DNA from 2 places in the Cytobacillus sp. MT66 genome. Region 1 is predicted to be linked to the other one. Evidence: riboswitches for the same ligand, from Rfam matches in the RefSeq annotation. Region 1 holds a riboswitch; the other holds the start of a gene.

Region 1 (8,251 bases):
CCACCAAAGAATGGCTGCTAAAAGTGTCCCTAATACGGTTCCAAGAATAAATCCAAAAACGGTTTCTGACAATGTGTAGCCTAAATCTATAAATAAGGTTCCATCCTGGATTTTGATTAAAAACAGATTCCATACTTTAGAAGGAGAGCTGAAAATTAATGGGTCAACCCATTGAAGCCGGCTGCATATTTCCCAGCCGATGAAAAAGACAAGAAAAATGATGAGCTGGTAAAAACGCACCCATTTTTTTTCACGTTTTAATGACGATAGGTATCTCTGATGCAGTTCTTCAATGTTTGTTGGCTTCAAGGGACTCCAGCTCCTTCCATACAGTTTGAAATATCTCAGGATAGAACTCGTGATTTCTTGCATTAAATGGTGTTTGTTCTCTGATTTCCTTTGGAATATCAAAGGTTTTATGGAGCTTTCCCGGACTAGGTGAGAAAAGATATACCCGGTCGCTCATGGCAATTGCCTCGCCGATATCATGTGTGACAAGAATGGCTGTTTTTCCAAAGGATTTTAAGGTTTCTGAAACAAGATCCTCGAGCTTTAGCTTGGTTTGGTAATCCAATGCAGAAAATGGTTCATCAAGCAGCAGCAGCTTCGGTTCAGTAGCCAATGTTCTAACAAGGGCTACACGCTGCCTCATGCCGCCTGAAAGCTGTTTTGGATATTGGGATTCGACTCCCTGAAGTCCCATTTCTTTTAATAGATTAAGAGCATAGGATTTCTTTTGTGTATCAAGCTTATCGCCAATTTTTAACCCTAATAGAATGTTCTCTTCAATCGTTTTCCATGGAAATAGATAATCCTGCTGAAGCATATAGCCAATGTTTTCTCCAGCTGCCTCAATTTTATTTCCCTCTAAGGTGACTTCTCCGGCTGTTGGTGTTAATAAACCGGCGATAATGGAAAGCAAAGTGGTTTTTCCGCATCCGCTTGGGCCGAGGAAGGAAATAAACTCTCCTTCCTTAATCTCAAGCGAAACATCGGAGAGGGCTGTCGTGCTTGAGGTCTTTGTGAAATAAGTGTGATGAATTCCATGAATATTTAAAAAATCCATAGGAGCCCTCCTCAATTATTTTTTGAATCATGAGATTGTTATTTCATAACACTCTCAGCAATTTCAGTGTTAACGAGTGTCTTGTAGTCGACTCTTTCTGGAAGTTCGCCTGCTTCATCCATGATGTCAAGCAAGTTGTTCCAGCCGTCTTCTTTCAGCACAGGATTTGTTGCGTAGGACCCTTGGCTCTTATAGCGGTCAACAACCATTTCAATCGTTTCTAGGTCTGTATTGTCAAAATATCCTTGAATGGCTTCGGCAATTTCCTTTGCACTGTGGGTCTCAACCCATTGCTGTGCCTTATAGATTGCTCTAGTGAATTTTTCGACCGTTTCTTTATTTTCATCAATGTAGCTTTGCTTGGTCATAAATGAAGTGTATGGCAGATTGCCAGACTCCTCCCCGAAGGAGGCAACAATATAGCCTTTTCCTTCTTGCTCAAATACACTGGCTGTAGGTTCAAACAGCTGCACAAATTCTCCCGTGCCTGAGGCAAAAGCAGGAGCAATGTTTGCAAAATCAATGTTTTGGATTAAATTTGTATCCTGGTGCGGGTCAATGCCATGCTTTTTCAGCACATATTCACCGACCATCTGCGGCATGCCGCCTTTGCGCTGGCCAAGGAATGTGACGCCTTTGAGCTGATCCCAGGAGAAGCTGTCAATTTTCTCGCGGGATACAAGAAACGTTCCATCTGTTTGTGTGAGAGCGGAAAAATTAATGACAGGGTCATTGGAACCTTGGGCATAGACATAAATAGAAGTTTCCGAGCCGACAAGAGCAACATCGATGCTGTCAGACAGCAGCGCAGTCATCGTCTTATCTCCGCCGGCAGTCGTTGTCAGCTCTACCTTAAGCCCTTCTTCTTCAAAAAAGCCTTTGGAAAGTGCAACATATTGCGGGGCATAGAAAATAGAGCGAGTTACTTCGCCAATTTTGACTGTTTTCATTTCACTCTTACTACAGGCTGCCATGGATATAATAAGAATGGACGCTAGCAATAAGGAAATACTAAATTTCAGCCATTTTTTCACAGAATGACCTCCCTAATAAAAACATGTTAAGCTTTAAAGCCTACATTATCGTATGAATGGGCTAAAAATGTGTGAATGCCCAGATGATAAATATTTTTTACAGAAGTAATTTCTGATCATTTTGTCCCAATAAGGAGGTGTATAAGGTGGGCTTAATCATTAAAAAGAGACGTTTCCCTTCGCCGAATCCACATATTAAGCTGTCAATTGTGACTTATCAATCGGGTGATTTGAAAGTATTAGGGCTGCTGGCTGAACCAATCGATGAGGGACTTTATGATGGACTGCTTTATTTGCGGGGCGGAATTAAAAGTGTTGGACAGGTAAGGCCCGGACGTGTTGTGCAGTTTGCTTCTGAAGGGTTTATTGTTTTTGCTCCTTTTTACAGAGGAAATCAGGGCGGAGAAGGGAATGAGGATTTTGCAGGTGACGACAGGGAAGATGCATTTGCAGGATATAACCTCTTACAATCACACCCGAATGTGAAGGGTGTTCACCTATTCGGATTTTCAAGGGGCGGTGTGATGGCACTGCTGACAGCCATACAATTTCCTGAAGCTAAATCCATTGTTACATGGGGCGGGGTTACCGATATGTTTCTTACATATGTGGAACGAAAAGACTTAAGAAGAATGATGAAAAGGGTTATTGGAGGAACACCAACAAAGTATCCAGAACGCTATGAATTCAGAACTCCGCTGTATCAGTTGGAAAACCTGGAGGTTCCCGTCTTAATCATACATGGAAAGAAGGATCAAAACGTGTCTGTAGAGCATGCCTATCGGCTGGAAAAACGATTAAAGATGCTTGATAAGAAGGTAGAAGCTTGGTATTTCAAGGATTTCACCCATTACTTTCCGCCTGCAATTAACCGAAAGGTCGTCAAAGACTTATCGGCATGGATGAAAAGCCATATATAAAAAAAGGAATTGCCGCAGATCGGCAATTCCTTTTTTACAATGGGATTAAGCGGATGGTCCGCCTTTTTCAATAATCTCTTTAGAAACATTAGTAAACTTTTTGAAATTCTCGCGGAACTTCCCTGCTAATTCTTGTGCTTTTGATACATAAGCATCCTGGTCTGCCCAAGTTTTGTTTGGCTGAAGCACTTCATCAGGAACACCTGGAACATGCAATGGAATATCGAGGCCGAAAATTTCATCTTTTATTGTCTCAACATTGTTTAATTCGCCTTCTAATGCAGACTGAATCATTGCGCGAGTATATGGAAGCTTCATGCGGTTTCCAACACCGTATTCTCCTCCGGTCCATCCTGTATTAACAAGGAACACCTTCGCATTATGCTCATCAATTTTCTTGCCGAGCATTTCCGCATACTCTGTTGCAGGAAGCGGCAAGAATGGAGAACCAAAGCATGTAGAGAATGTTGCTTCAGGTGAAGTAATACCACGCTCTGTGCCTGCCAGCTTTGATGTATAGCCGCTTAAGAAATGATACATAGCCTGCTCTTTAGATAATTTTGCAATTGGAGGCAGTACGCCAAAAGCATCTGCAGTCAGGAATACAATAGTATTCGGCTGTCCGGCGACACTAGGATCTACGATATTATCAATAGCTTGAATCGGATATGCCGCACGCGTATTTTCTGTCAGTGTGCTGTCATCATAATCAGCCAGACGTGATTCAGTGTTTATTACTACATTTTCTAAAACAGCGCCAAAGCGGATAGCATCGAAAATTTGCGGCTCTTTTTCACGTGAAAGATTGATGCATTTTGCATAGCAGCCGCCTTCAATATTGAAAACACCGTTCGGAGACCAGCCGTGTTCGTCATCTCCGATTAAACGGCGGTTTGGATCTGCTGATAATGTTGTCTTACCTGTTCCGGATAGACCGAAGAATAAAGCTACATCCCCTTCAAGTCCTACGTTTGCTGAACAGTGCATTGGCAGAATGCCATTCTCAGGAAGAAGATAGTTCATGACAGAGAAAATAGATTTCTTAATTTCTCCGGCGTATTCAGTACCGCCAATAAGTACCGTACGGCGTTCAAAGGAAATGATGATAAATGTTTCAGAAGCAGTTCCATCCACTTTTGGATCTGCTTTAAAGTTAGGTGCTGAAATCACAGTGAATTCTGGTGTGTGCTCTAATAATTCTTCATCAGTTGGACGAATGAAAAGCTGATGGGAAAATAGATTATGCCATGCATACTCGTTAATAACCTGAATAGCGAGGCGATGTTTTTTGTCTGCGCCTGCAAATCCCTTGAAAACGAATACCTCTTCCTGTTCTTTTAAGTAGTCGACCACTTTATCATAAAGCTTGGAAAAGGTGTCTTCAGATATTGGCCGATTCACGCTTCCCCAATCAATTTTATCCTTAGAAGCTGCTTCTTCCACAATATATTTATCTTTAGGTGAACGTCCTGTATATTTACCGGTTGTTGCACAAACAGCGCCGGTTGAAGTCAATGATCCCTCTTTACGATTTAATACCTTTTCCACAAGCTGAGGAACAGATAGTTGAATTTGAATATTATTCCCTTTTAATAATTCAGTTAATTTATTTGGGATGCTAACAGAATTCATGGAATAAATACCTTCCTTTTTCCAAAATTATTTTTTGATACCGTTTTCGTATAAATAGTATAACACATTGGGATAATTAATCTATACTAATAATTGAATTTTTCTTGAAAAAATTTCATTAGCCTTATAAGGCTAATATAAGACATGAATCAGCTCAATTACGTTAATTAATGTACCATAATAATTAGCACGATACTAGGAAACAACTGGGAGTAACTTATTTATATAAAAGAAAAAACTAAAATTTCATAAAGATTTTATTGACATCTTTTTAGGCGATACGTTATGATTTTACCTTGAACGGATACTCTCTTATCCCGAGCTGGCGGAGGGACAGGCCCAATGAAGCCCAGCAACCTGCTTAGGTTTTTTTAAGCAAAGGTGCTAACCTGCTGCAAGGACAGGATTCCTTGAACGATAAGAGTGAAAGGCGCGAATCGTTTTGACTTCAACCTTTTCACAATGAAAAGGTTTTTTTGATGCAAAGAGGGGAATATTTTTTCTACTTTTAAAATTGTCCAGCTTCAGCGCCTAGCCCCTCGAGTCATAAGCCAAGCCGTCATGAAGGTTAAAGAGCAACCTTCCTGTCGTCTTGTCTTAGGGCCCGCAGGATGCGGGTCATGCAGGCGTTGCCACAGGACGTGGCGTTCATAGCCTGCGAACATTAATCGGGGCTGACCAAGGCGCTTCCGCTTTTCTAGTAATAAAAACCCTTCGTTAATTTCATACTAATTAGGGAATGAGTTCCGTATCAAATTGATATTTATATATATTAAGGAGGAAATCAGGTGTCAACAAAACGTCGTTTGTTTACTTCTGAATCAGTTACTGAAGGTCATCCCGATAAAATTTGTGACCAAATCTCTGATGCCATTTTAGATGCAATACTAGCTAAGGATGCAAATGCCCGTGTTGCTGCGGAAACTTCAGTCACTACGGGATTGGTGCTGGTTTCGGGCGAAATCACTACTTCTACATATGTAGATATTCCAAAAATTGTTCGTGAAACGGTAAAAGAAATCGGCTATACTCGTGCGAAATATGGATTTGATTCTGAAACATGTGCGGTATTAACTTCTATTGACGAACAGTCACCAGACATTGCTATGGGTGTTGATAAGGCTTTAGAAGCACGTGAAGGCCAAATGAGCGATGAAGAGATCGAAGCAATTGGGGCAGGAGACCAAGGATTAATGTTCGGTTATGCGTGCAACGAAACCAAGGAGCTTATGCCATTGCCTATTTCTTTGGCACATAAGCTGTCACGCCGTTTGACAGAGGTTCGCAAAGAGGATATTCTTCCATACCTTCGTCCAGATGGAAAGACACAGGTAACCGTAGAATATGATGAAAATAATCAGCCTGTCAGAATTGATACCATCGTTATTTCTACTCAGCATCATCCGGAAATTTCCCTGGAGCAAATTCAGAGAAATATTAAAGAGCACGTGATTAATCCTGTTGTTCCAAAAGAACTTATTGATGACAATACAAAGTATTTTATCAATCCTACAGGACGCTTTGTTATCGGAGGACCTCAAGGGGATGCCGGCTTAACAGGACGTAAAATCATTGTTGACACTTACGGCGGCTATGCTCGTCATGGCGGCGGCGCTTTCTCCGGAAAGGATCCAACAAAGGTTGACCGCTCAGCTGCCTATGCTGCACGCTATGTTGCAAAGAATATTGTTGCAGCCGGCTTAGCGGATCGTGTAGAAGTGCAGCTTGCCTATGCGATTGGTGTTGCCCAGCCTGTTTCCATTTCCATTGATACTTTTGGAACAGGAAACGTAGAAGAAGATGTACTTGTTGATCTTGTCCGCAAACATTTTGATCTTCGTCCAGCAGGAATTATTAATATGCTGAATCTTCGCCGCCCAATCTATAAGCAAACAGCTGCTTATGGACATTTCGGACGGACAGATATTGATCTTCCATGGGAGCGCACAGATAAAGCTGAACTTCTTAAGGGAGCATTATAATAGAAATATTAAAAGCGAGAGTACTTTATGTATCTCTCGCTTTTTTAGCATTTTATTTTTCTGTTTGTAAACTTTTATAATATTGGGCCTTCTCCGCATATTCCCGATTGACGCGCTCCATTTCTTTAATATCCTCAGGTGTAAGTTCGCGGATGACTTTGGCTGGTCTGCCGAAAGCAAGGGTGTTAGGCGGGATTTTTTTCCCCTGCGGGACTAAGCTTCCAGCACCAATGAATGCACCTTCCCCAATTTCTGCTCGGTCAAGGATGATTGATCCCATGCCGATAAGGGCTTTTTTTCGTACAATGCAGCTATGCAGGATAACCTGATGGCCAACAGAGACCTCGTCTTCTAGAATAAGAGGATTGTTAGGGCTTTGGTGGAGGACGGAATTATCCTGGATATTTACCTTCTTTCCAATAATAGTTGGGGCTACATCCCCTCTAATCACACTGTTGAACCAAACGCTGGATTCATCACCAATTTCAACATCTCCGGTGATGGTTGTGAAATCTGCAATAAAAGCAGATTTGGAAATTTTTGGATTTTCACCTTTATATGGATAAATCATCACATGCACTCCCATCTGTTTTATTTGATTTTAGCATAATGTCTTTTTAAATAGGAAAAATTGCTTTTTTTCAAGATTAAATTATGATGAAATAATCCTACTAAGATATACTTTATAATAAGGATTTGTTTCAACTTTAGGTTTTAGGAGGAAGATTATGTGGAAATGGGAAGCTGAAGGAGAAGCAAAAGCTGTCATTGTCATGGTCCACGGTGCGATGGAGCATCATCGCAGATATGGCTGGCTGATTGAAATGTGGCGTTTAGCAGGCTTTCATATCATTATGGGTGATCTTCCGGGTCAAGGGATGACAACAAGATCCAATAGAGGGCATATCGATTCTTTTGATGAATATATCCATGAGGTGAAGGACTGGATTCAAGCTGCCTATCAGTTTAATTTGCCTGTCTTTCTTTTAGGCCATAGCATGGGCGGTTTAATTTCTGTACGTCTGATGCAATTAGAAAGCCTGAATATATCCGGAGTCATTTTATCCTCCCCATGCCTAGGATTAATGAAAAAACCGTCCAAGCCAATGGATCTGATCTCACATGTATTAAATATCGTTGCTCCCGCCATAAGAGTGGATTCAGGACTGACTGTTGAGATGGCTACACGCAATGATGATGTGCGCGAAGCAGATTTAAATGATACGCTTTATGTGACTAAGGTTTCAGTCAGGTGGTACAGGGAACTAATAACAGCGATGAAACTGGCTTTTGAAGATCTTGATAAAACACAAAATATCCCGATGCTGGTCATGCAGGGCGGCGAGGATTTAATTGTTAATAAAAAAACCGTCAATGAATGGTTTAATCTTGTCCCTTTGTCCGAAAAAAGGTTTAAAGAATGGCCGAAATGCTATCATGAAATCTTCAATGAACCGGAAAGGGAAGACATTTTTGAGTATGCAAAGGATTTTGTCATCAGCCAATTAAAAACGATTGGGTATTATATTGAGTAATAAGCAAACCTAGCTTTATAGGATAGGGAGGTGCGGTAATATGGGTGTTCCTTCAATGCCTGTCAGTTTAATGTCTAGTGTT
Region 2 (8,251 bases), on a different contig from region 1:
GCAAAGCGACTTTTGATCATTACGGAAATATCGTCATCAATATGAAAGAAATATTTGCTGAAAAAGCAGAAAGATACATTGCATCAACAAAAGAGTAAGGGAGGAGAAAATACTATGACAGAGAAGAAAACCTATGAAAATATTGATCCTGTTACGCTAGGTGTTATAGCCGGTTCCTTTAATTCAATTGCAAAGGAAATGGCTCTTGTCCTATACCGAATGGCTTACTCAAGTATCATCCGCGAATCTGAGGATCTTGGGGCTGGGTTATTTGATGTAAATGGAAATGAACTTTGCGAAAGTGATTCCACACCGATGCATATCGGTTCACTGCCTGGCTACATTGCCGGTGTGAAGCATTTCTTAGGCGACGACATTCATGATGGCGATATCATTTTGCACAATAACCCATATTATGGGGCATCACATACACCTGACTTGGCTATTATTATTCCAATCTTCCATGAGGGTGAATTAGTAGCCTATGCTGCGAACACTGGGCATGTTCTGGATGTAGGCGGAATGTCTCCTGGATTAATGGTAGACGTTGTGGATGTTTACGCTGAGGGCAAACATTACAATGCTGTTAAGCTTTATAGCAAAGGCATTAAGAATGATGAGATTTGGCGGCATGTCCTCGAAAATGTCCGTACGCCTAAAGAAAACAAAGGCGATATCGAAGCATTGATTGCTTCTGCAAAATTAGGCAGAAAACGATATCTTGAATTAATCGAACGATACGGGCTAGAAACTGTAAGAGCAGCGGAACAGCGCTGGATGGACTACTCAGAAGAAATGCTGAGAAAAGAAATTGAAAAAATTCCTGATGGAGTCTATAAGGCACCAACAGGCTGGCTTGATGATGATGGCCGAAATTATGGCAAGCGTCTTCGAATTGAAACGAGTGTCAAAATTGAGGGAAGCGATTTAACCGTTGATTTGACTGGAAGCTCGCCGCAGGTGGAAACTGCTTATAATGTGCCATATTCCGGTTCCACACTTCCAGCTACCTATACAATCGTTCGCGCCATCTTGCTTGATGAAGCGAATTCAGAAGTATTTATCCCGCAAAACAGCGGAATTTTTAAGCCGATTAAAGTTATTGCTCCGTATGGAAGTATTTGGAATCCAAAGCCGCCAGCTGCAAACACAGCACGTATTAATCAGGTTCAGAGATTAGCAGACCAAATTAACCTGGCTTTATCAGAAGTGCTCCCAGAAAAGACAACCGCCGGAAACTCTGCGCATGTTCATTTCAACTCTTACGCTGGGGTTAAATCGGATTCTGGTGAGTACTGGGTATATGTTGAAGTCAATGAAGGCTCATATGGCGGACGTAATGGGAAAGATGGTCTTGATAGCGTCGATAATCTTATTGCCAATACAAGAAATAATCCAATTGAAGAATTGGAAATGCGTCTTCCTATGAGATGCAATCGGTATGAATTGCGTGAAGAAGGTGCAGTTGCGGGTAAATGGCGCGGCGGAATTGGTATTGTAAGAACATGGGAGTTTTTAGAAGGTGGTCTTTTCACAGGTGAAGGTGACCGCCATACTGATCCGCCTAAAGGAGTAAATGGTGGACTTGATGGACTAACCGGCTCATTAACATTAAATCCTGGTACGGAAAATGAGAAGAGCCTGCCGGCAAAGCTGACGAATTTTAAATTCAATAAGGGGGATCAATTAGAAATTAAAACCCCTTGTGCGGCAGGATATGGCGATCCGTTAGACCGGGATGTCAATAAAGTCTTAGAAGATGTCCTAGATGGTTATATTGCAATTGAACAGGCTAGAAAGGATTATGGTGTTGTTATTACGGAAGACCTGAAGGTTGATGTAGAGGAAACAGCAAGAGTTAGAAAAAGTATGGAAAAAGTGAATCAATAAGCAAAAAAAAACGCCAGGCAATACAGAAATTTGATTCTGTGCCTGGCGTTTTTTTTATTTGGAAAGCGAATGTCCATCAACCATGGTAATCTTTTTTCCGAAAGTAATTTTTCTTGGAAGAAGGTAAGATGCAACAGCGGCAATTAAAGCCAGCAGAGCTGCAGAACCAAAAGCGATGGTGTGAGTACCGAAGGTCTCATAGCCCCATCCGCCTAAAAAGGAACCAATAGCCCCGCCAATCTGGTGGCCAAAATAGGCCCATCCGTTCAGAAAGCCGAGCAAGCGGATTCCGTATAGATCACCTAGAATTGCCGATGTTAAAGAAACGGAACCCGCCCAGACTAATCCTCCCGCCGCAGCTACAAAAAAGAGCTGTGCAGGTGTTGCCACGAAAGTTAGGCCAAGTATCCCGAGCCCTCTAACCAAATAGATCCAAAATAGGATGTTTTTTCGTGGAAAGCGATCGGCAAGGGTCCCTAAAAAAAGCGTACTAAAAATGGCAACAATCCCAATTAGCCCAAAACCAAACGATGCTGTCATCGGTCCAAATCCATGGTCCATTAACATCGGGACTGAGTGGGAACCCATCAGATTCATTCCATAGCCGCAAGCAAACATACCAAAAGCCAGCTGCCAGAACCCCTTTGTCTTTACAGCTTCTTTCCATGTTAGTCCGTCTGGGATTTCGGACTGAATATTTCTGTTTCGCGGATTTTTTCCATCAGCACCTTCTGGAACGTCTTCACGCATGACAAAAATGGCTGAAGGAAGGACAATGCAGATGAATACGACAGCAAAAATAATGAGTGTCATTTTCCAGCCGACCCATTCCAGCAGCATCGACTCAACTGGCACCATAACAGCAATACCAGCCATACCCCCGGTCGAAAGATAAAAAAGAGCTCTGCCGCGTGCTTCCACAAACCATTTGCTTATAATTGGCGTCAGGGTAATGCTGCTTAAAAATGCAAGACCAAGGGATAGAAAAACACCAAAAGAAAGCAGAAAGGAAATAAATCCTGTTGAAAAAATCGCCCAGACCATTGACCCGCAAACAACAGCCAAACCATTCAGAAGAACAAATCTAGTCGTGTGCGTCTTTAAAAAATGGCCGGCAATCGGCATGCCTAAACCATAAAGAATCATGCCAACTGCAATAATAATGGAAAATTCTGTCCTTGTCAGAGATAAGTCCTCCATAATCGGTTTGACGAAAGGACCAATTCCCATCCGCAAACCCATCGAAAGCAGAACAATCACAGATGCTGAAGCAACGATATACCAGCCGTAATAAATCGAACTGTTTCTTTTTGACATAGCTAGTCCTCCAAACCCCATCCAATCTTTTTGCTTATCTTATTACAAAATTCTGATAATTAAACTGTACCACGTTAAAGTCAATCTGTATATATATGTCAAAGACATTTTCCTTGAGTAAAAAGGATTTAATCTATGAAAACGTTTGCTTGTGATAGAATTATTTTTTCGGATATTGACGTGGGAAAAAAGATAGTACTATAATTATTTTATAAGCCAATAAAAATGATTTATATGAATGAAGGGGCCTTAGCTCAGCTGGGAGAGCGCCTGCTTTGCACGCAGGAGGTCAGCGGTTCGATCCCGCTAGGCTCCATTCCACTTGGAGGAATACCCAAGTCCGGCTGAAGGGATCGGTCTCGAAAACCGACAGGCGAGTCAAACCGCGCGGGGGTTCAAATCCCTCTTCCTCCGCCAGAATTGAATATGCGGGTGTAGTTTAGTGGTAAAATAACAGCTTCCCAAGCTGTGGTCGTGGGTTCGATTCCCATCACCCGCTCTAAATCGAGAAGAACTAATCCTTAATAAAAGGGTTAGTTTTTTTATTGCCATAAATTTAGGGACACGAAAATTATTTTTAATAATATTATGACAAAATAAACAAAAGGGTTTATAATGGTGTTTATTCTTTTGCAGAGAAAATAGAAAAATAGGAATTTATATCACTATGAAGGACAAATTTCGTTAAAAAACCAAGTCAAATGTCTATCATCGGGGTAATGAAGGACAAATCCCATTAAAAACCAAGTCAAATGTCTTTCATCAGGGTTATGAAGAACAAACCCCGTTAAAAAACCAGATCAGATGTCTTTCATCAATGTTATGAAGGACAAATCTCGTTCAAAATTCAGCAAAATGATCTAATTCAAATACATCCCAGATCACCAGAACATAATTAAACACAAAATCTTCTTTTACACAAAAACATCGAGGTGAAACCCAATTGCTTGTGACTGTTAACAGGTACCTAGAACGGCTCATGCCGGTAATTACACCAACGAGTGTAGTTATTGGCGTTTTGCTTGCTGGTACAATGGATAATTATGCTTTTTTAATACCGTGGATTTTTGCATTTATGACTTTTTCAGGAAGCTTGAACTCCAATTTTTCTTCCTTAAAAAATACGCTGCAGCACCCATTTCCAATGTTCTTAATCTTTTTCGTCCTGCACATCCTTATGCCTCTTTGGGCATGGGGGATCGGCAACATGACTTTTAACGGGGACTCCCTTACTATAATTGGTATTATCCTAGCTATGTCAATTCCAACAGGGATCTCCAGCTTTATTTGGGTATCTATTTACCGGGGGAATATTCCATTAACCCTCTCCATAATACTGATAGATGCCTTTCTCGCACCATTTATTGTACCGTTAACGCTATCGATCTTAGTGGGTGCAAGTGTGGAAATGGACTCCCTTACTATTATGAAGGGGCTAATCGGCATGATTGTCGTCCCAACCCTCATTGGCATGATATTGAATCATACAACAAAGGGGAAGGTTGCTAAGGTATTAAGCCCAAAGCTTGCGCCCTTTACAAAGCTTGGTATGGCAACAATCGTAATGATCAACGGAGCAGTCGTTGCGCCTTATTTGAAAAATATTGATAAAAAATTAGTGATGATCACCATTATTGTTTTTTGCATTGCCTTCACAGGCTATTTATTTGCTTTTATCATCGGAAAAATGTGCCGTGTAGATAAGGAAACAGTCATTACTATTACTTTTACAGGCGGAATGAGAAATATCAGTACCGGTGCGGTTTTAGCCGTTTCGTATTTTCCGCCGCCAGTCGCAGTCCCAGTTGTTATTGGCATGCTCTTTCAGCAAGTGCTCGCTTCGCTGTACGGAGCGGTGCTAGACCGATATTATCATAGACAGGTATACAACAGCAGGGAACAGGCAATGTAATTAAGCAAGATTTTTGAAACATCTGTTGACAAAAGAGTTTTTTAGTTGTATTGTATATTTAATAATTTAATATTTAAAAATTTTTCTTATCCAGAGAGGTGGAGGGACTGGCCCTTTGAAGCCTCGGCAGCGGACTTAATTTAAGTACTGTGCCAATTCCAGTAGCTTTTAAGCTAAGAGATAAGAGGAGCCGGAAATCAATGATATGTTGTGTATCCAACCCCTCTTCTTATTTTTAGAAGAGGGGTTTTTGCTTTTTATTTATATAATGGGAGGAAATTAAGATGACAAAAACATTAGTTAAAGCACCATTTAGAGCAGATCATGTAGGAAGTTTATTGCGGCCTGAAAGAATACATAAGGCCAGAAAGGCTTTCCAGGAAGGCAGCTTAACAGCACAAGAACTGCATGATATTGAAACAGAAGAAATTAAAAAAGCCGTTGATAAGCAAATTGAAGTTGGATTGAAGGCAGTTACCGACGGAGAATTTCGCCGCCGATTTTGGCATACAGACTTCTTAGAGCATTTAAATGGAGTAGAGGGCTATGTTCCAGATCAAGGGTACGTATTTGTAGGAGAAGAAACAGAAAGATACAATATCCGTGTGACTGGAAAAGTCTCATTTAACCCAAATCATCCGCATGTAAAGGACTTTATCCTGTTCAAAGAGATTGTTGGGGATCGAGCAATTGCCAAACAAACCATCCCAAGTCCTAACCAGCTGTTTAATGCCGGAATTCGCAACCTTGAAATTTATCCAGATATTGAAGAATATGCAAATGATGTTATTCAGGCATATCGCGATGCCATCAAGGCGTTTTATGATGCAGGCTGCCGTTACTTGCAGCTCGATGATGTGTACATCGCCGGCCTTAATGCACCAGAAATTCCATTCAATGATAGCGGTTATTCACGAGAGGAATTAATTGATTTAGCTTTGCGTGTGGCAAATGGTGTATTAGAAGATAAACCAGAAGACCTGGTTGTCACCACACACCTCTGCCGTGGAAACTACCGCTCGAAATGGGCATTTGAAGGCAGCTATGCAAAAATCGCCCCAACATTATTTGCAAAAGAAAAAGTAAACGGATTTTTCCTGGAATATGATGATGACCGTTCTGGAGATTTCAAACCATTAGAATATATCCAAAATGGAGGACCTCAGGTAGTACTAGGTGTATTTACATCAAAACACGGGAAATTAGAAGATAAAGAAAATATAAAAGCCCGTGTAGAAGAGGCAACAAAATATGTACCATTAGAGCAATTATGCATCAGTCCGCAGTGCGGTTTTGCTTCTACACATCATGGAAATATTTTAACGGAAGAAGAACAATGGGCTAAGCTGAAATATATTGTTGATATTTCTAAAGAGATTTGGGGATAAGACGCAAAGCGAACAGTTATCTAAACTGTTCGCTTTTTATAATTTTATGAAAAGTCGGTCTTTTAATCTTTTTCCAATCGTAGTATGATATCCTTATTCTTTTAGTTGGGAGATGTTTACAGGTGTACTACGGATGGATCGTAGTTGGGCTGACATTTGTGGCTGTACTCATAGCTGCAGGGATACGCTCAATTACAGGCGTTTTAATGATTCCGCTTGAACAAGAGTTTGAATGGAGCAGATCGGCTATTTCATTGGCATTTGCTATAAATCTCACGCTCTATGGAATTTCCGGGCCTTTTATTGCTGCGGGATTCCAGCGCATCGGTATTCGGAAAATGATGTCCTTTGCCATGTTAATCTTGGTTGCGGGAATGGGAGCCAGCTTGTTTATGACAAAAGTCTGGCATCTTCAGTTCATTTGGGGAATTATCATTGGAACTGGATGCGGGGTCTTTTTAACCGTACTTTCAGCAACCGTGGCTAATAACTGGTTTGAAAAGAGAAAAGGTATCGTCCTGGGATTTCTCATGGCTGCAACAGCTGCGGGGCAAATGATTTTCCTGCCGCTGCTTTCAAATGTAACCGAGCAATATTCATGGCGCGCAGGTATTTACATCTTTATGGTTCTAGGCCTACTAATGGTTCCAGCTATTATTATTTGGATGAGGAATAAGCCTGCTGATAAGGGACTTCTTCCATATGGGGTTACAGAAATTGTTCCAGAGGAAAATAAGGGATCTAAGAAAAACCCGATTGCAGATGCATTTAGCGTACTAGGCATTGCGGTTCGAAAGGGACCATTCTGGCTCTTATCTTTAAGCTTTTTTATTTGCGGACTATCGACTGCGGGATTAATGGCTACCCATTTCATCCCAGCCTGCGGGGCTTATGGCATACCTGAAGTAACAGCCGCCAGCTTGTTTGCTTTTATGGGCATTTTTAATATCGTTGGCACAATGGCGTCCGGCTGGCTTTCCGACCGTTTTGATAATCGGTGGCTATTATTCTGGTATTATGGCCTTCGCGGGTTGTCTTTGATGTTCCTTCCTTATGCGCTGAGCACAGTGTCATATCCAATGCTGATTGCTTTTGCCGTCTTCTATGGACTAGATTGGATCGCCACTGTACCGCCAACGGTGAAGCTTACAACTGAGTATTTTGGTAGAGATAAAGGGCCGATTGTCTACGGCTGGGTGTTCGCGTTCCATCAATTAGGTTCAGGTGCCGCTGCTTTTATGGGCGGATATCTGTACGAAATCCTTAATGGCTATACCATCACTTTTATGTCTGCAGGTATTCTTTGCATTGTTGCTACCATTTTTGTCCTAAGTGTAAAAAAACAGCAGCAGCCAGTGCAGCCAGCTGTCAGCGCATAACTTTTCAACCTCCGTTTTTTAACGGGGGTTTTTTAGATTAAATTTGGCCGTTGATTTCCTCTCCAGGCGCTTCGCTTTCCGGGGGGCGTTTTGCGATCCTCCTCACAGCTTGCGCTCCTGCGGGTCTCGCTTCAACGCTGATCCCCCAGGAGTCTACGCGCCTGCAGCGAAGATCAACTAAGCCGCTAAAATCAATATTAAGCTTTAACACAGCCTAGATTAAAGAAAAATCCTTGCTGTAAAAATACCCGAAACGATTTTTCCCAAAATCTACACGATAAGTGTAAATCCCCGCCAGACTTGCTCTTTTTTCACAAATGATTCCTGTCTTATTCTCAAATTCTCTTAAATAATAAAAGTCCTCA

The links. Region 1 has a riboswitch for S-adenosylmethionine ahead of metK (methionine adenosyltransferase). Riboswitches for the same ligand answer to the same signal wherever they lie in the genome.
Region 2: another riboswitch for S-adenosylmethionine. It lies ahead of AC1Q59_RS00300 (5-methyltetrahydropteroyltriglutamate--homocysteine S-methyltransferase); the one in region 1 lies ahead of metK (methionine adenosyltransferase).

What each region holds. Positions count from the first base shown of each region.
Region 1 is NZ_JBXAFB010000009.1:178,359-186,609, reverse strand. It holds gene AC1Q59_RS17090 (ABC transporter permease) at 1-309, opposite strand, end outside; gene AC1Q59_RS17085 (ABC transporter ATP-binding protein) at 290-1,066, opposite strand; gene AC1Q59_RS17080 (ABC transporter substrate-binding protein) at 1,105-2,100, opposite strand; gene AC1Q59_RS17075 (alpha/beta hydrolase family protein) at 2,247-3,020, shown strand; gene pckA (phosphoenolpyruvate carboxykinase (ATP)) at 3,066-4,652, opposite strand; SAM riboswitch class I at 4,962-5,076, shown strand; gene metK (methionine adenosyltransferase) at 5,441-6,634, shown strand; gene AC1Q59_RS17060 (gamma carbonic anhydrase) at 6,687-7,205, opposite strand; gene AC1Q59_RS17055 (alpha/beta fold hydrolase) at 7,363-8,169, shown strand; gene AC1Q59_RS17050 (tetraprenyl-beta-curcumene synthase family protein) at 8,210-8,251, shown strand, end outside.
Region 2 is NZ_JBXAFB010000001.1:59,067-67,317, forward strand. It holds gene AC1Q59_RS00265 (hydantoinase/oxoprolinase family protein) at 1-98, shown strand, start outside; gene AC1Q59_RS00270 (hydantoinase B/oxoprolinase family protein) at 115-1,890, shown strand; gene AC1Q59_RS00275 (MFS transporter) at 1,945-3,207, opposite strand; tRNA gene AC1Q59_RS00280 (tRNA-Ala) at 3,451-3,523, shown strand; tRNA gene AC1Q59_RS00285 (tRNA-Ser) at 3,532-3,624, shown strand; tRNA gene AC1Q59_RS00290 (tRNA-Gly) at 3,636-3,706, shown strand; gene AC1Q59_RS00295 (bile acid:sodium symporter family protein) at 4,151-5,119, shown strand; SAM riboswitch class I at 5,203-5,306, shown strand; gene AC1Q59_RS00300 (5-methyltetrahydropteroyltriglutamate--homocysteine S-methyltransferase) at 5,404-6,507, shown strand; gene AC1Q59_RS00305 (MFS transporter) at 6,630-7,886, shown strand; gene AC1Q59_RS00310 (hypothetical protein) at 8,101-8,251, opposite strand, start outside.